Regions from separate parts of the Curtobacterium sp. MCJR17_020 genome, predicted to be linked through region 3. Evidence: predicted binding sites of a transcription regulator. Region 3 holds the regulator's gene; each other region holds the start of a gene.

Region 1 (6,102 bases), 1.9 Mb from region 3:
CGTGTCGAGCTCGGCCGCGACGAAGCTCGTGAACGCGAAGGTCCCGGTCGCGATCGGCGCCGAGTCCTCGTCGGTCACGCTCAACGTCATCGACCAGCTCACCAGCAACTGCATCGTCGAGATCTCGCCCGCGAACACCGCGAGCGACCTCTCCGGCTACTCGTCGTACTACTACCGGACCGCTCCGCCGGACTCGGTGCAGGGTTCGGCGCTCGGTCAGCTCGTGACCGGTGACGGCAACGCCAAGGTCGCGTTCCTCGTCTTCAACGACACCTACGGCACGGGCCTCCGCAACTCGGTGCAGTCCGCGGTCGAGGCCTCCGGTGGCCAGGTCGTCTACGGCGGCAAGGGCGAGGGCCAGGAGTTCCCGCCCGGTCAGACCACGTTCTCGTCCGAGGTGACGGCCGCACTCGCAGCCAAGCCGGACGCGATCGTCGTCCTGGCCTTCGACGAGACGAAGTCGATCATCCCGGAGCTCGTCTCGCAGGGGAACACGGCGAAGATCTACATGTCCGACGGCAACACGGCCGACTACTCGAAGGACTTCGACAAGGGCACCCTGACCGGCGCCCAGGGCACCATCCCCGGTGCCTCGCCGAAGGACGACTTCAAGAAGCAACTGTCCGCCTTCTACAAGGAGTCGTCGAACAAGACGCTCGCCGACTACTCGTACGCGGCGGAGTCCTACGACGCCACCGTCCTCGCAGCCCTCGCTGCGGTGAAGGGCAAGGGCACCGACTCGGGCACCATCCAGGCCAACATGGCCGCGGTCTCCGGCGCGGACGGCGGCACCGAGTGCGCCACGTTCAAGGAGTGCGTTGCACTCCTCGACGACGGCAAGGACATCCACTACACCGGCCCGTCCGGCATCGGTCCGTTCGACGACAACAACGACCCGTCGAGCGCCTACATCGGCATCTACAAGTTCGACGGTGCCAACAAGCCCGTCTACCAGAGCGCCATCCAGGGCGCGGTCAAGAAGTAACCACCACTACCGGTCCCACTCTGGGCCCGAGTCTCGGCTTCACGGAGCCGAGACTCGGGCCCAGCGACGTTTCTCGGTGTCGCGCACGCGAGAACTGTCGCACACGCCGAGACTCGGGCCAGGCGCGGCGCGGACAGACGGACTGGAGGCCCGGGGTGCGTCCGTCAGGCCGGCTCGGCCGGAGCAGGTGCGAGCGCTCGGCGACGGGACGCCCGCGCGGCGGCGAACGAGTCCGCCGTCAGCACCACGAGCGCCAACCACACGATCCCGAAGCCGAACCAGCGCGCGGGCGGCATGGCCTCGTGCTGCACCACCACACCGACGAGCAGCTGCATCACGGGCGCCAGGTACTGCGTCAACCCGAGGGTCGACAGGCTCACCCGACGCGCCGAGGACGCGAAGAGCAGGAGCGGGACGGCTGTCGCCGGGCCGGTGAGCACCGTCACCAGGACGTGCACCCAGCCTTCGCTCGTGAACGTCACGCCGCCGCCGAGCCCCGTCGCGCCGAGCACGACCAGCGCCACGACCGCGATCGGCAGCAGCCACACGGTCTCGATCGTCAGACCGCTCAGCGCGTCGACGGTGCCGCCGACCCGCTTCTTCACCAGGCCGTACAGGCCGAACGAGCAGGCGAGCACGAGCGAGATCCACGGCACCTGGCCGTAGCCCACGGCGATCACGACGACCGCCACGACGCTGATGCCGACCGCGGCCCACTGCGCCGGCCGCAGGCGTTCGCGGAGCACGACGACGCCGAGCGCGATCGTGACCAGGGGGTTGATGAAGTACCCGAGCGCGGCCTCGACGGTGTGGCCGGTCGTGGTCGCCAGGACGTACACGGTCCAGTTCACCAGGATGAGGACCGCGGCCAGGCCCATCACGGCCATCACCCGCCGCTGCGCCATCAGGGTTCGGGTGCGGAGCCACGAGCGGGTGACGGCGATCGCCACCGCGCAGAACACCAGCCCGAAGACGATGCGCCAGGCGACGATCTCGAACGCGCCGGCCGGGGCCATCGCCGCGAAGAGCAGGGGCATGAGTCCCCAGAGCCCGTACGCGATGATCGCCTGCACCACGCCGACGGATGCCTCGCTGCGGACGGGTCGCGCGGGACTCGGTTCACTCACGGAACCATCCTAGGAACGGCCACCGACGGGCCGGGCGTGCCACGGGCCTCCCGGTCGGAGCGCGGGCACGCGACGGACCCGCCGGGAGCCCGCAGACGCACGAACGCCCCGCCGGCCGACAGGCCGAACGGGGCGTTCGTGTGGAGTACTGGACTCAGTTGACGACGACCGCGAGGACGTCACGGGCCGACAGGACCAGCAGGTCCTCGCCCGAGTACTTGACCTCGGTTCCGCCGTACTTGGAGTAGATGACCTTGTCACCCACGGCGACGTCGAGCGGGACGCGGTTGCCGTTGTCGTCGATGCGACCGGGGCCCACGGCGACGACCTCGCCCTCCTGGGGCTTCTCCTTCGCGGTGTCGGGGATGACCAGACCGGATGCGGTGGTCTGCTCTGCCTCGACCTGGCGGATGACGATGCGATCCTCGAGCGGCTTGATGCTGACGGCCACGGTGACCTCTTCTTTCTCGGTACGGACTCGGTACAGATGAAAACCGGGTTGGCACTACGCAGAGGAGAGTGCCAACGCCAACTCTAGGGGGCCATTGGCACTCGGTCAATCCGAGTGCCAGCACATCAGGGGAACATCCAGCACCTGGGAGGATCGGGACATGGAAGCCGCCGAACTCGCCGCACTGCTGACCCCTGACGGGATGGCCCTGCTCGACCGTACCCCCGGCGTCTCGGACGGCGGCGAGATCGTCCGGGTGGTGTCGCGGCTCCGAGCCGAGGGGCACGACCCGCAGCTCGTCGCGGCGGTCCTGACCCAGGCCAAGCTCCGGCTCAAGGCCCGTGGCAAGTTCGGCGACTTCGCCGCGCGCATGCTCTTCACCGAGGCCGGACTCGAGCAGGCCACGCGCCTGCAGGTCGCCGCCCAGCACGCCGGGCGCTTCGCCGCGGCCGGGCTGACCCGGGTCGCCGACCTCGGGTGCGGGATCGGCGGCGACGCGATGGCGATGGCGGCCCTCGACCTCGACGTCACGGCGGTCGACCGTGACGAGGTCACCGCGGCGGTCGCCACGCACAACCTCGCAGTGTGGCCGAACGCCCGGGTCGAACTGGGCGACGCAGCGACCTTCGACCTCGGTTCGGTGGACGGCGTCTGGATGGACCCGGCACGTCGGACGAGCGGCCACTCCGACACCCGCCGACTGGCCGACCCGGACGACTGGTCCCCCTCGCTCGACACCGTGTTCGCGGCCGCCACGCACACCCCGACCGGCGTGAAGCTCGGGCCGGGCATCGATCGCGACCTGATCCCGGACACCGCCGAGGCGCAGTGGACGTCCGTCGACCGCGAGGTCGTCGAGCTCGCGCTGTGGTTCGGGCCCCTCGCCCGGCCGGGGATCCGCCGTGCCGCCACGGTGATCGGTGCGCACGGCATCGCCGAGATGACCGGCCCGGCAGACGCCGAGGACGCCGAGGTGGGGCCGTTCGGGGCCTACCTGTACGAGCCGGACGGCGCCGTCATCCGCGCACGGCTCATCGGCGACCTCGCCCGCACCCTGGACGGCCACATGCTCTCCGACGGGATCGCGTACGTCACCTCGGACCGCGCCGCGACCACGCCCTTCGCCCAGGGCTTCCGGGTGCTCGACACCATGCCGCTCGACGTGAAGCGCCTGTCAGCGCGACTCGCCGCCGACGGCATCGGCACCGTCGAGATCAAGAAGCGAGGCGTGGACGTCGATCCTGCACAGTTCCGCAAGCGGCTGCGGCTGCGCGGGACCGGTCGCGTCACGCTCGTGCTCACCCGGCTCGAGGGCCGGCACAGCGCGATCCTGTGCGAGCGGCTCAGCTGAGGAACGCGCCGGTGCCCGAGTCGTAGTCGTACGTGGGGTACGAGCTCTGGCCGATCACGCCGAGGAAGATGATGAAGGCGATCCAGATCAGCCAGATGCCGGTCATCACCCAGCCGGCGATGATGCCGGTCAGGGCGAGCGCTCGGCCGGCCTCACCGTTCTGCTTGATCTTGCGGAGCGCGACGTGGCCGAGGATCGCGCCGGCCGGGCCGAGCAGGATCGCGATGAACCACATCGGGACGGCGGCGAGACCGAACACGATCGAGAGGATCGCCAGCGTGTTCGTCTTCGGGCGCTGCGCGTAGGGCTGGTACGCCGTCGTACCGTAGGCACCCGCGGGCGCGTACGGCTGCTGCTGCGGCTGCGCGTAGGGGTTCTGGCCGCCCTGCTGCTGCGCGTACGGGTTCTGCTGGCCGTACGGGTTCTGGGCGGCGCCGTACGGGTCCTGCGGCGCCTGTGGTGCCGAGTACGGGTTCTGCTGCTGCGGAGCCGCGTACGGGTTCGACGGCTGCGGCTGGCCGTACGGGTTCGACGGCTGCTGCTGGCCGTACGGGTTGGACTGCTGCGGCTGCCCGTAGGGGTTCTGCTGCTGCGGCGCCGCGTACGGGTTCGACGGGTGCTGCTGGCCGTACGGGTTCGACTGCTGCGGCTGCTCCGGAGCCGACGGGGCCTGCGGTGCATCAGGAGCCTGCGGTGCGTCCGGTGCGGGCGTCCCGTCGGGCTGCCCGCCGTTCGTGCCGCCCGGCGTCGTCTCGCCCGGCTTCGGCCACTCGTTCTGATCGGACACCGTCCACCCCTCTCGGCGCCCGGTCTCTCCGACGCCACGTGAATCCTCCCACAGGCGCCCGAGGGCCGACCGGTCGGGGCCCGGACGGTTCAGACCTGGACGGTCGTCACCGGCAACGTCGAGTCGGCCGCGATCCCGAGGTCGCTCGGCGCGTGCCCCTCGGCGACCAGGCGTGCGCCGACGGCCGCGATCATGGCACCGTTGTCCGTGCACAGGTCGAACGGCGGGATCCGCAGCTGCACCCCCGCGGCGGCGCACCGCTCCTCGGCGACCTGCCGCAGCCGGGCGTTCGCGACCACACCGCCACCGAGCAGCAGTCGGTCGACGCCGGTGTCGCGGCAGGCGTTCAGGGCCTTGGTCAGCAGGACGTCGACGACGGCTTCGCGGAAGCTCGCCGCGACGTCGGCCACGGGGACCTCGCGCCCTTCGTCGCGGCAGCGCTCGACCCAGCGGGCGACGGCGGTCTTCAGCCCCGAGAACGAGAAGTCGTACCGGTGCGCGGCCAGGTCCTTCGGCAGCGTCAGGCCGCGGGGGAACCGGATTGCCTTCGGGTCGCCGTCCGCCGCGGCCCGGTCGATCTGCGGCCCACCGGGGTACGGCAGGCCGAGCAGCCGCGCGACCTTGTCGAACGCTTCACCCGCGGCGTCGTCGATGGTCTCGCCGAGCAGTTCGACGTCGCCGACCAGGTCCTTCACGAGCAGCAGCGAGGTGTGTCCGCCGGACACCAGCAGTGCGATCGTCGGCAGCTCGATGTCACTGCCGTCCGTGCGCAGGACGTCGGCGCCGACGTGCCCGACCAGGTGGTTCACGCCGTACAGGGGCTTGCCGGTGGCGACGGCGAGCGCCTTCGCGGCACCGACCCCGACCATGAGCGCACCCGCCAGACCCGGCCCGGCGGTGACCGCGACGGCGTCGAGTTCGTCGAGGGTGACCCCGGCCCGCTCGAGGGCCTCGTGCAACGTCGGGGTCATCGCCTCGAGGTGCGCCCGCGCGGCGACCTCGGGCACGACGCCGCCGTACCGGGCGTGCTCGTCCATGCTCGACGCGATGACGTTCGCGAGCAGGGTGCTCCCCCGCACGATGCCCACGCCGGTCTCGTCACAGCTCGTCTCGATGCCGAGCACCAGTGGTTCAGCCACGCTCATCGAGCGCCTCCTGTCCGATCGGGCCGACGGTCGACGTCGTCGGCGTCGGCGTCGGCGTCGGCGCCGCGTCTGCTGCGACCGGCAGCTCCGCTCGCATCACCCACGCGTCGACGCCGTCCGGCTGGTAGTACCGCGGCCGGGTCGCGATGTGCTCGAACCCGAAGGCCGTGTACATCGACTGCGCGACGGGGTTGTCGGCGCGGACCTCGAGGAACACCTCGCGCACACCGCGGCGACGGGCCTCGTCGAGGAGCTC
Region 2 (6,102 bases), 1.8 Mb from region 3:
GGAGCTCACGCAGCTCACCGACGCCAGCGCGCCGCGCATCGACGACTACCCGTACGGCACCGCGGGCGTCGCCCAGCGGGGGCGCAAGATCACCGGCGGGCGCTGAAGACCCGTGCACGTTCGTGCGGATTCGCGCTGATGTGGGCTCCGGGTGTGGACGCACGGTTCGGTGAGGTGTCATCCTCTTCGCACGACCGGCTGGTTACCGCGTCCAGCGCCCGGAACACTCCCTGATCCGTGTTCCACACGCGCCGATGCCCCGGGTGAGTGATCACCCGGGGCATCGTTCCGCCCGACGGCGGTCGTGGGGCCGGCAGCGGGACTTGAACCCGCAACCCCCGTATTACAAGTACGGTGCGCTACCAATTGCGCCATGCCGGCTGACGCCGCTCATCCTACCGGTGAGGGCGTCGGGGTCTCACTCGGCCGGCTTCTCCGAGAAGTTCAGCGAGATCGAGTTCATGCAGTACCGGTCGCCGGTGGGCGTGCCGAAGCCGTCGGGGAACACGTGGCCCAGGTGCGAACCGCAGTTCGCGCAACGGACCTCGGTGCGCACCATGCCGAGCGACTTGTCGTCGATCAGCTGCACGGCGTCGGGGTTCACCGACTCGTAGAACGACGGCCAGCCGCAGCCGGAGTCGAACTTCGTGCCGCTCTTGAACAGCTCCGCGCCGCAGGCCGCACAGGTGTAGACGCCGGCACGCTCCTCGTCGAGGAGTTCACCGGTCCACGGCCGTTCGGTCCCCGCCTGACGCAGGACGGCGTACTGGTCCGGGGAGAGATCCTCGCGCCACTGGGCGTCGGACTTGTCGACGTTGTATGCCATTGTTTCCTCCTGCTTCCGGTCGGGTTCTTCCGGGCACTCCCGACCACTTCAGTAAACTCGCGACGATGTCCGAGCATTCCGTGCACCACGCCCGCTGGACCCGTCTGACGACGGACGAACTGTACGGCATCGTGGTGCTCCGGAACCGCGTCTTCGCACTCGAACAACGGGTGACGGCCGAGGACTTCGACGGCCGTGACCGCGAGCCCGAGACCGAGCACTGGTGGTTCGGTACGGACACCGAAGCGGTTGGGTACCTGAGGCTGATCCGACCGGCTGCGGACGAGGAGCACCCGGTGGACGCGCCGCCGCCGTCCTGGGTGATCGGCCGGGTCGCGACGCACCCCGACCACCGTGGGCAGGGCATCGCCGGCCGGCTCGTCGCCGCCGTGCTCGCGGCCCACGGGCACGAACCCGTCGTGCTGCACGCCCAGGAGTACGTCGCCGCGCTCTACGAACGCCACGGCTTCGTCCGGTTCGGGACGCCCTACGACGAAGCCGGCATCCGGCACGTCGGCATGCACCGCCCGGGGCGCTGATGGACACCCTCGGCCGCTACGCCGCCTACGCCGCCCGCATCGAGGCCGTCTCGCCGTCCTACGCCGCCTGGGCGCGGTCGCTCGACCCCGTGTTGGTCGCGCTGCTCGACGAGGTCGCCGAGCAGCAGCGGCAGCCGGAACTGCTCTTCGCGGTCGCGCGGCGGCTCGGCGCGGATCCGTCGGACCCCGGTGCGCTGCGCGCGATCGGTCGGGAGGCCCGCCCCGCCCTGGTCGCGGCCCTCGCCTCCGCCACGGTGCAGGCCAACGACCCGCGGCGGCTCGGTCCCGTCGTCCCGCTGTTCGCGGCGCTCGCCGAGCGGGCCTCGCGGCCGCTCGGGTTGGTGGACGCGGGGGGCGCCGCCGGGCTCTGCTCGATCCCGGACCGGGTGACGCTCGACCACCGGACGTCGGAGTCCCGGGTGCCGGCGGATCGCGCCCCGGTGCTGTCGTCGCGCCCCGACTCCTCGGGGCGCGACGACCACGGCGGGGTGCGCACCGAGCTCGTCCGGATGCACACGGCGGTCGACGAACCCGCGGTCCGTCTCGTCGCAGAAGTCTCCGGGGTCCTTCCGGCTCCGGCCCGCGCGCCGATCCGCGTCGGTGCCCGGGTCCTGCTCGACCCGAACCCGATCGACCTCGCCGCACCGGGCGCGTTCGACCGGTTGGTCGAGGCCGTCCCGCCCGAGGCGACGGACCGGATCGCCCTGATGCGCGAGGCGGCGCGCGCGACGCTCGCCGTGCCTCCCGTGCGGATCCGGGGCACGCTGCCGGGTGACCTCGACCGTGCGCTGGACGCCCTGCCGGACGACGTGGAGCCGATCGTGCTGACCACCGGCACCCTGGTCTACGTGCCGGGTGCCGAGCGCCAGCGGTTCGTGGACCGCGTCCGCGAACGTGGCGTGCACTGGATCGCGCTCGAACGCACCGGGATCCTGCGCGGTGTGGCGGCGACGCTGCCCGACGACGTCGATGCGGCGGATCCGGACGCCTTCGCCACGGCCTCGATCGACGGCACCGCGGTCGCCGTCTCGGACCCGTTCGGCACGCGCGTGCGCTGGTTCCGCGACCCGAACCTGTGACCGGTGTTCGCGACAGTCCAGCGCCGTGCCAGGGTCCGGATGCTCTCCGCCCCTACGATGTGCGAGACCCGTTACCCGATACGTGATCGGAACCGCCGTGACCAGCCCCACCGACGAGCACCGCGCTGACGAGCTCAGCGCTGACCAGCTCAGCGAGCTCGCGCAGCGTGTGCTGTCGTTCGAGCACGACCGGGCACGGCACGACCGCACGAAGGAAGCGGAGATCCGGGTCGAGTTCGAGATGTCGGCGGCGCGCTACTACCAGGTGCTGAACCGCGTGATCGACTCGCCCGCGGCACTCGCGTACGACCCGCAGCTCGTCACCAGGCTGCAGCGGCTCCGGCACGCGCGCACCAGCGCCCGGGCGACGCGCAGCTTCGTCGCGCCCGGTGCCGCTCCCGAAGGACGTGAAGAGGAACGATGAGCACCAGATTCCCCCGTGACCGTTTCGACGACGTCGCCGACGGCCCCCGGGTCGGCGCACACCGCGGTGCCCAGCGCCGCGGCCGTGGCTGGATCGCGTTCGCCTGGGCGGCACTCGCCACCGGTGTGCTCGTCGGCATCGGCGTGCTCGTCCTCGCGCTCCTGAACGGCAGCTACTCGTTCAGCGGTTCGGACTCGCCCTCGGCGTCGACGAGTTCGTCGGCCACGTCGAAGCCGTCCGCGTCCGCCACCTCGAAGCCCTCGGCGTCGTCGTCGGCCGGGTCGGGTGCCGACTCTGGAGCCGCTGCCGCGACGCCGGCACAGCAGGGCACGACCACCGTCGTCGTCCTGAACGGCACGACGACCACCGGTCTCGCCGCCCGCGCCAGCGCGACGCTCACCGGTGCCGGCTGGCAGGTCGCCTCGACCGGGGACGCTGGCACGACCGGGTCGACCTCGACGGTCGTGTACTACCAGCAGGCCGCACAGGCGGCGGTCGCGCAGGGCATCGCGAAGCAGCTCGGGGTCACCGCCGTGCAGCAGTCGGCAGCGTTCCCGAACGCCGACGTGAGCGTCGTGCTCGGGGCCGACTACACCGGCTGATCCGCATTCCGCGGGCCCGTTCCGTCCGCATTTGTGACGGTCGTGTTTCGGGCACGTTGATTTCTGTCGGAATCGACGTGAAACAACGTCACACCTCTTGCCTGATCGGCGTGCTTCGAGCAGAGTCCCTTGCAGACGACGAACACGTCGTTCGCACAGCAGTACCAGGGAGCAAGAGATCATGGCCAACGGAACCGTGAAGTGGTTCAACGCTGAAAAGGGCTTCGGCTTCATCACCGTCGATGGAGGAGGTCAGGACGTGTTCGTGCACTACTCGGCCATCGACATGTCGGGTTACAAGGTCCTCGAGGAGGGCCAGGCAGTGGTGTTCGACGTCGGCACCGGGTCGAAGGGCCCGCAGGCGGAGGCGGTCCGACCGGCCTGAGCGCACGACACTCATCGCGAACGCGCCGTCCCGTCAGGGGCGGCGCGTTCGTCGTGCGTGGCCCGCGCTGCGTGACGTGCGTGGCGGGCGGTCCGCGGCGGTGGTCGGGGTGCGCTGTTGGCGGGGCGTGTCCTGGGAAGACGTGACGAGCCTCCCGATCGTGTTGCACTCGCACCGGGCGAGTGCCAGAATCGGCGTTGGCACTCGCTCACGTTGAGTGCCAGCACGACCCCACGACGTCCGGGAGGGACGAGAACTCACATGGCTAAGATCATTGCTTTCGACGAGGAGGCCCGCCGTGGCCTCGAGCGCGGCCTGAACCAGCTGGCCGACGCCGTGAAGGTGACGCTCGGCCCGCGCGGCCGCAACGTCGTCCTCGAGAAGAAGTGGGGCGCCCCCACGATCACGAACGACGGTGTCTCCATCGCCAAGGAGATCGAGCTCGACGACCCGTACGAGAAGATCGGTGCGGAGCTCGTCAAGGAGGTCGCCAAGAAGACCGACGACGTCGCCGGTGACGGTACGACCACCGCGACCGTCCTCGCCCAGGCACTCGTCCGCGAGGGCCTCCGCAACGTCGCCGCCGGCGCCGACCCCGTGTCGCTCAAGCGCGGCATCGAGAAGGCCGTCTCCGCCGTCTCCGACCAGCTCCTCGCCAACGCGAAGGACATCGAGACCAAGGACCAGATCGCCGCGACCGCGTCGATCTCGGCTGCAGACCCGACCATCGGCGCGCTCATCGCCGAGGCCATCGACAAGGTCGGCAAGGAAGGTGTCGTCACCGTCGAGGAGTCGAACACCTTCGGCACCGAGCTCGAGCTGACCGAGGGCATGCGCTTCGACAAGGGCTACCTGTCGCAGTACTTCGTCACCGACCCCGAGCGTCAGGAAGCCGTCTTCGAGGACGCCTACATCCTGATCGTCAACTCGAAGATCTCGAACATCAAGGACCTCCTGCCGGTCGTCGACAAGGTGATCCAGGCGGGCAAGCAGCTCTTGATCATCGCCGAGGACGTCGACGGCGAGGCCCTGGCCACGCTCGTCGTGAACAAGATCCGCGGCATCTTCAAGTCCGTCGCCGTCAAGGCCCCGGGCTTCGGTGACCGCCGCAAGGCCATGCTGCAGGACATCGCGATCCTGACCGGTGGCCAGGTCATCTCCGAAGAGGTCGGCCTCAAGCTCGAGAACGCGACGCTCGACCTGCTCGGTCGTGCCCGCAAGGTCGTCATCACCAAGGACGAGACCACGATCGTCGAGGGTGCTGGCGACGCCGAGCAGATCGCCGGCCGTGTCCGTCAGATCCGCGCCGAGATCGACGCGACCGACTCCGACTACGACCGCGAGAAGCTCCAGGAGCGCCTGGCGAAGCTCGCCGGTGGCGTCGCCGTCATCAAGGCGGGTGCCGCGACCGAGGTCGAGCTCAAGGAGCGCAAGCACCGCATCGAGGACGCCGTCCGCAACGCGAAGGCTGCCGTCGAAGAGGGCATCGTCGCCGGTGGTGGCGTCGCCCTCATCCAGGCCGGCAAGGTCGCGCTCGACGCACTCACCCTCGAGGGTGACGAGGCGACCGGTGCGAACATCGTCCGCGTCGCGATCGACGCACCGCTCAAGCAGATCGCGCTGAACGCCGGTCTCGAGCCGGGTGTCGTGGCCGCCAAGGTCCGCGAGCTCGAAGCAGGTTGGGGCCTCAACGCCGCGACCGGCGAGTACGTCGACCTCATCGCCGCGGGCATCATCGACCCGGCCAAGGTCACGCGTTCGGCGCTCCAGAACGCTGCGTCGATCGCTGGTCTGTTCCTGACGACCGAGGTCGTCGTCGCCGACAAGCCCGAGCGTGCCGCGGCCGCTCCGGCCGGCGACCCGACGGGTGGCATGGACTTCTAGGTCCGCTGTTCCGGAAGGGCCCCGCACGCTGCGCGTGCGGGGCCCTTCCGCGTGCGGGGGGGGAGGGGTGCGTGGGGCGGCAGGTCACAACACCCCGCTCAAGTTCGGCGAGCGGTCACAAACGGACGGTTCGGCCCGTTCCGTCCCGCCCCGTGAGGTTCCGAAATCTCGGCATCTCGGGGCCGGATTCGCCGTTGTTCGGAACCTCGGCGATCAACGAGCGGCATGTCGTGGAACCTCGCCGAGTCGGTCGGTTCGGACTGGAGGCCCGTCCAGCGTCGTTCTCCGTCGCTGCGTCCGACCGTCGCCGGGTCCGGCGTCTCGTGCGCATGTTCGGTCCGGGCGAGAGCTTCGTGCCGCTCC
Region 3 (6,102 bases):
ACGTCGAAGAAAAGAAGAAGTAGCGCGCGTCGCGCCGGGCGCCGGGCGCCGTCAGCGGAGGCGTGCGGCGCGGGTCCGCAAGGCGGCCAGGCAGAGGGCCGGGAGGCTCGCGGCGGCCAGTCCCGCCAGCGCGGTCCGCAGGATGGTCCAGCCCGCAGCCGCGGCGAAGTCGTCCTGCGCCCCCGCGGCGATCCCGGCGAGCACGGCACCGACGGCCATCGTGAGCGTCACGGCGGCGAGCAGGCGCGGCAGTCGCGCCGCGCGGTGCCGACGGACCGCCACGACCAGGGTGGCTCCGAACAGCAGGACACCCGTCCCGGCGCAGCACGCACCGACGCCAGCGATCACGTTGGCGGTGTCGAAGGCGTCCCACTGCGCGGCCGGCACGGCGACGTACCGCGTCGACGAGCCGATGCTCGCCGTCGTCGCGTCGACGAGGACACGCGCGAGTGCGGCGGCGCCGAAGGCGACGAGCGTGAGCGCGGCGAGCGTCGCGGTCCGACGGTCGACGGACCGCCAGGGCGCGGGGGTGGAGCGGGGCACGCTGCAACGATAGGGGCGCTGCGGGCGGGTGTCGGGCCTCCAGTTCGGGGTGCACGCGAACCGGACGACGCGGCCCGGGCGACGCGACCTGAGCGGTGATCGGTTCGATCCGACGGGGCAGGCGCAAGTAGGCTGGCGGCATGAGCATCCGCGGGAGCTACCGGACCGCCCTGACCTACGGCGCGGTGGGGGCGACCCAGGCGTCGGACCTCATGACGTACCCGCCCGAGGGGTTCACCCCCACCGAGTCACGTGCTCGGATCGGGCACGGCGACCAGCGGTTCGAGACCGCGGTGACGCAGGCCCTGACGTGGCAGATCCAGGAGCGCAGCGGTATCCGCGTGCGCGTCGAGGAACAGCCCGACGACGACGAGGTCCGGTACAACCCGGTGACGTTCGACGACGACGGCGTCCCGATCGCCCCCGCCTCGATCGGCACGCCCCGGGTCGAGAAGTTCGCGCCGGACGGCACCCCGCTGGTGACCGCCGGCACGTCGGCGACGCTCACGATGCACGCCTTCGGGCGGACGGTGCAGGCGCCCGTCCGGGTCGTGTCGATCATCGACGAGCACGACCGCAAGGGCTTCGCGTACGGCACGCTCGAGGGGCACCCGCTCTCCGGCGAGGAGTCGTTCGTCGTCGAGCGCACGTCGGACGGCTCCGTGTGGCTGCAGATCCGGCAGTTCTCGCAGCCGTCGAGCCGGAAGTGGCAGTTCGTCGCGCCGCTGCTGCGTCGGCAGCAGAAGGTGATGGCGGAGCAGTACCTGGCGGCGCTGCGGGGCGACTAGCGGCGAGCGCGTGCTTGCGTGCGCGTGTGCTTGCGCGCTGGGTCAGCGCAGCGGCGGCAACGCCGCGATGGCGTCCTCGATCAGGGCGGCGTCGACCCGGCAGTCGCGCGCGACCGTGACCGCGTTGGTGGCCCGCAGCGCCTCGACGTCGAACACCCCGGTGGCGACCGCCAGGAAGGGGATGCCGGCGGCGTCCGCAGCCTCGCCGTCACGCGGGGTGTCGCCGACGATGACGGCGCGGGTGCCGGCGAGCTCCGCCGCCGCGCGGGTGGTGACGTCCGCGCGCTCCACCTCGGTGTCGCCGAAGTAGGAGTGGTCCCAGTCGAACAGGCCCTCGTCGAACCCCGCACCGGCCAGCTTGACGCGGGCGCGGTACTCGGAGTTGCCGGTGAGCAGACCGTTCCGCCACCCGAGCTCCGCGAAGCGGGTGAGCAGCGCGGTGGCACCGGGGACGGGGGACCGGTGGTCGCCCGAGGCGTGCCGCTCGGCGGTGAGGTCGCGCAGGTGCCCGCTGACCGTCGGGATGATCGTGTCCTCGAACGCGTGGGCACGGACGTGCTCGGCGATGAGCCCGGCATCGGTCCGACCGTGCTGGTGCCCGACCCGCAGGGTGAGGTCGCGGCCGACCGCCCGCTCGAGCGCCAGGTGGTAGAGGTTGCCCGGGGACGACGCGTTCATCACGAGGGTGCCGTCGATGTCCCACAGGACCGTGGTGGGGACGGGGTGGTGCTCCATGCGTCCATCATGACGGACAATGGACTCCATGCCGAGTGCTCTCCCGATCGCCGATCCGGCACCCGCTGACGGACTGATCGTGCCGCGAGCGGCGGCGGGCTCCGCCGCCGGTTCCGACCCGGCGGCCGTGCCGTTCGGGGTCTACGTCCACGTGCCGTTCTGCCGGGTGCGCTGCGGCTACTGCGACTTCAACACGTACACGGCGTCCGAGCTGCGCGGCGTGCGCCGCGACGACTACGCCGGCCACGCCGTGCGGGAGATCGAGTGGGCCGCGACCGTGCTCGACCGCTCCGGCGTCCCGCGTCGGCCCGTGTCGACCGTGTTCTTCGGCGGCGGTACCCCGACGATGCTGCCGGCCTCCGACCTGGCGATGATCCTGCGGGCCATCGACGACACGTGGGGGATCCTGCCCGGCGCCGAGGTCACGACCGAGGCGAACCCGGACTCGGTCGACGCGTCCTCGTTGCAGACACTGCGCGAGGGCGGGTTCAACCGGATCAGCTACGGCATGCAGTCGGCCGTCCCGCACGTCCTCGCGACCCTCGACCGCACACACGACCCGTTGCGCGTGCCGGTCGTCGTCGACCTCGCGAAGCAGCAGGGCCTCGACGTCTCCCTCGACCTCATCTACTCGACGCCGGGGGAGTCCCTCGACGACTGGCGCACCTCGCTCGACGCTGCCCTGGCCTGCGAGCCCGACCACGTGTCGGCGTACTCGCTCATCGTCGAGGACGGCACCGCGATGGGCCGCATGGTGGCGCGCGGGGAGCTCCCCGCCCCCGACGACGACCTGGCCGCCGACATGTACGAGCTCGCCGACCAGGTGCTCGGGGACGCCGGGTACTCCTGGTACGAGGTGTCGAACTGGGCCCGCGTCGACGCGGACGGCGGCACAGCGCGCCACGCGAGCCGGCACAACCTGTCCTACTGGAAGGGCCACGACTGGTGGGGTGTCGGCCCCGGCGCCCACTCCGCGGTCGCCGGCACGCGCTGGTGGAACGTGAAGCACCCGGCCGCGTACGCGAACCGGGTGCTGTCCGGCGAGTCGCCGGCCGCCGGGCGCGAGGTCATCGACGACGAGACCCGCTACGTCGAGCGCCTGCTCCTCGCCGCGCGGGTCCGCGGGGAGCTCGCGACGAGCGAGATCCGACAGGAGGCCCGTGGCCGGGTCGCGGGACTCATCGCGCGGGGTCTCGTGGACGGGTCGGCCGCGGTGCGGGGACGCATCGACCTGACCCTGCAGGGTCGCCTGCTGGCCGACGCGGTGGTGCGGGAGCTGCTGGACTGACCGGCGTCCCTACTGCTTGATGAACTCGATCGACAGGGGGTAGCGGTAGAACTGCCCCTGGTTCGCCGCGACGGCCGCCAGGATGCCGAAGACGACGGTCAGGACGGCGACGATCGGGAACAGCACCAGTCCGATGACCACGACGCTCAGCACGCCGCACGCGACGTACGCGATCGCCACGGTGATGTGGAAGTTCAGTGCGACCCGGGTGTGCTCGCGGATGAAGCCGCCGCGGTCGCGCAGCACCAGGTAGGCCACGAGCGGGGCGACGAAGTTGAAGAAGATCCCGCCGATGTGCGTCAGCGTGGCCCAGAGGCGCTGGTCCTCCGGGCTCATCGGCTGCGGCGGGGTGTACCCGCTCGGGTACTGGGGTCCGTTCGGGTTCTGCGGGCCACCGGGCTGCTGTCCGTAGGTCATGCCGGAAGCGTATCGGGGGTGCAGTCGTGCGGGCGTAGGATCAGCAGTCGACACGTCCGAGTGCCAGGTCGACCAGGAAGGAGCGCTCGTGGTCAGTGAACGCAGCCTCGAGGTCCTGAAGGCGATCGTGCGCGACTACGTGGCGTCCCGCGAACCGGTCGGCTCCAAGACGATCGTCGAGCGGCACGCCTTCGGCGTCAGCGCCGCCACGATCCGCAACGACATGGCCCTGCTCGAGGACGAGCAGCTCATCGTCGCCCCGCACACCTCGTCCGGCCGTGTGCCGACCGACAAGGGCTACCGGCTGTTCGTCGACCACCTGGCCGCAGCCCGGCCGCTGACGAGCGCCCAGCGGCACGCCATCGAGACCTTCCTCGGCGCCCCGAACGACCTCGACGAGGTCCTCGGCCGCACCGTGCGCCTGCTCAGCCAGCTCACGAACCAGGTCGCCCTGGTGCAGTACCCCTCGATGGTGCGCGCCCGGGTGCAGCACGTCGAGCTGGTGCGACTCGGCGACGCCCGGCTCATGGTCGTGCTCATCACCGACACCGCCCGGGTCGAACAACGCGTCGTCGAGACCGACGTCGCGCTCGACGAGCCGCTGCTGACCGAACTCCGGACCGTCCTGAACGGCGCGGCCGTGGGACTCCTGCTGCAGGACGTGCCCACCGCGCTCCGTGCGGTGCCGCAACAGCTCCGGCCCGACGCCCAGACGCTCGGCGGGGTCGTGGTGGCGACCCTCATCGAGCAGGTCGCGGCGAACCGGCAGGACCGCCTGGTGATGGCCGGCGCCGCCAACCTGGCGAAGAGCGAGCAGGACTTCTCCGGCGGCCTCTTCCCGGTGCTCGAAGCGATCGAGGAACAAGTCACCCTGCTCCGGTTGTTCGGGGAGATGCAGGTGGACGACATCGCGGTGGCGGCCAGCATCGGCGTCGAGAACGCCGAGTACGGGCTCGACGCCACGAGCATCGTCGCCGGCGGGTACCTCGCCGGTGGCGGCGAGGTGGCACGCCTGGGTGTCCTGGGACCGACCCGGATGGACTACGGCACGAACATGGCCGCCGTCCGGGCCGTCGCACGGTACCTGTCCAAGCTCTTGGGCGAACACTGATCGACTGCAACACCGACCGACCGACCGAACACAACCGACTGAGGGATACGTGGCAGACCACTACGACGTCCTCGGCGTCCAGCGAGACGCCTCCGATGCCGACATCAAGAAGGCCTACCGCCGCCTGGCGCGTGAGCTCCACCCGGACGTGAACCCTGCTCCAGAGGCAGCCGAGCGGTTCAAGGACGTCACGCACGCGTACGACGTCCTGAGCGACCCGGAGCAGCGGCGCCGGTACGACGCCGGGCCCCAGGCCGACAGCCCCTTCGGTGGCGGCGCCGGCGGGTTCAGCGACATCTTCGACGCCTTCTTCGGTGGCGGTGGCGGTGGCGGCCGGGGCAGTGGTCCCCGCAGCCGTGCCGAGCGCGGACAGGACGCCCTGCTCCGCATCGACGTCGACCTCGACGAGGTCGTCTTCGGCACCCACAAGGACGTCGAGGTCGACACCGCCGTCCTGTGCGAGACCTGTCACGGGTCGTGCTGCGCGCCCGGCACCAGCCCGCGCACCTGCGACATCTGCGGCGGGTCCGGCAACATCCAGCGCCAGGTCCGCTCGCTGCTGGGCAACGTCGTGACGAGCGCCCCGTGCGGCACCTGCCGCGGCTACGGCACCGTCATCCCGAGCCCCTGCCCGACCTGCCAGGGTCAGGGCCGCGTCCGCGCCCGTCGCACCGTGCCGGTCGACGTCCCCGCCGGCGTCGACTCGGGCCTGCGCCTGCAGATGCCCGGCCAGGGCGAGGTCGGCCCCGCCGGTGGCCCCTCCGGCGACCTGTACCTGGAGATCCGGGTGCGGCACGACGACGTCTTCAGCCGCGACGGCGACGACCTGCTCGCCACCCTCGAGGTCGCGATGACCGATGCGGTGCTCGGCACCACGACGACGATCGACGGACTCGACGGACCCGTCGAGCTCGAGATCCGTCCCGGGGTGCAGAGCGCCGACGTGCTGGTGATCAAGGACCGCGGCATCACGAAGCTCCGCGGGAGCGGCCGCGGCGACCTCCGGGTCGGCGTGCAGGTCGTCACCCCGACGAAGCTGTCGCACAAGGAACGCCAGCTCGTCGAGCAGCTCGCGAAGTCGCACAAGGCCTCGGCCCCGCAGCTCGCCCGGTTCCAGCAGGGCATGTTCGGCAAGCTCCGCGACCGCTTCTTCAACTTCTGATGGCATCGCTCTACGTCGTGGAGTCGCTCGACGGGGTCGCCGTCGGTGGCTCCGTGAC

What was found. Region 3 encodes HrcA, which represses chaperone genes, less so after heat shock. Its sites were predicted from a motif close to TTNGCACTCGNNNNNNNCGAGTGCNAA; they were not measured.
Region 1: a site for HrcA is predicted at 2,658-2,684, ahead of groES (co-chaperone GroES). Genes of this name have one in related genera too.
Region 2: a site for HrcA is predicted at 4,053-4,079, ahead of groL (chaperonin GroEL). Genes of this name have one in related genera too.

Annotation. Positions count from the first base shown of each region.
Region 1 is NZ_CP126260.1:3,596,213-3,602,314, forward strand. It holds gene DEJ14_RS17105 (ABC transporter substrate-binding protein) at 1-985, shown strand, start outside; gene rarD (EamA family transporter RarD) at 1,150-2,112, opposite strand; gene groES (co-chaperone GroES) at 2,267-2,563, opposite strand; gene DEJ14_RS17120 (class I SAM-dependent methyltransferase) at 2,724-3,914, shown strand; gene DEJ14_RS19535 (DUF4190 domain-containing protein) at 3,907-4,701, opposite strand; gene tsaD (tRNA (adenosine(37)-N6)-threonylcarbamoyltransferase complex transferase subunit TsaD) at 4,791-5,846, opposite strand; gene rimI (ribosomal protein S18-alanine N-acetyltransferase) at 5,833-6,102, opposite strand, start outside.
Region 2 is NZ_CP126260.1:3,431,618-3,437,719, reverse strand. It holds gene DEJ14_RS16390 (aldo/keto reductase) at 1-106, shown strand, start outside; tRNA gene DEJ14_RS16385 (tRNA-Thr) at 306-381, opposite strand; gene msrB (peptide-methionine (R)-S-oxide reductase MsrB) at 419-826, opposite strand; gene DEJ14_RS16375 (GNAT family N-acetyltransferase) at 892-1,365, shown strand; gene DEJ14_RS16370 (DUF2332 family protein) at 1,365-2,444, shown strand; gene DEJ14_RS16365 (DUF3263 domain-containing protein) at 2,542-2,868, shown strand; gene DEJ14_RS16360 (LytR C-terminal domain-containing protein) at 2,865-3,470, shown strand; gene DEJ14_RS16355 (cold-shock protein) at 3,652-3,855, shown strand; gene groL (chaperonin GroEL) at 4,117-5,739, shown strand.
Region 3 is NZ_CP126260.1:1,661,062-1,667,163, forward strand. It holds gene lepA (translation elongation factor 4) at 1-23, shown strand, start outside; gene DEJ14_RS07860 (hypothetical protein) at 52-543, opposite strand; gene DEJ14_RS07865 (DUF1990 domain-containing protein) at 684-1,331, shown strand; gene DEJ14_RS07870 (HAD family hydrolase) at 1,374-2,066, opposite strand; gene hemW (radical SAM family heme chaperone HemW) at 2,095-3,354, shown strand; gene DEJ14_RS07880 (DUF4870 domain-containing protein) at 3,364-3,771, opposite strand; gene hrcA (heat-inducible transcriptional repressor HrcA) at 3,860-4,882, shown strand; gene dnaJ (molecular chaperone DnaJ) at 4,932-6,044, shown strand; gene DEJ14_RS07895 (16S rRNA (uracil(1498)-N(3))-methyltransferase) at 6,044-6,102, shown strand, end outside.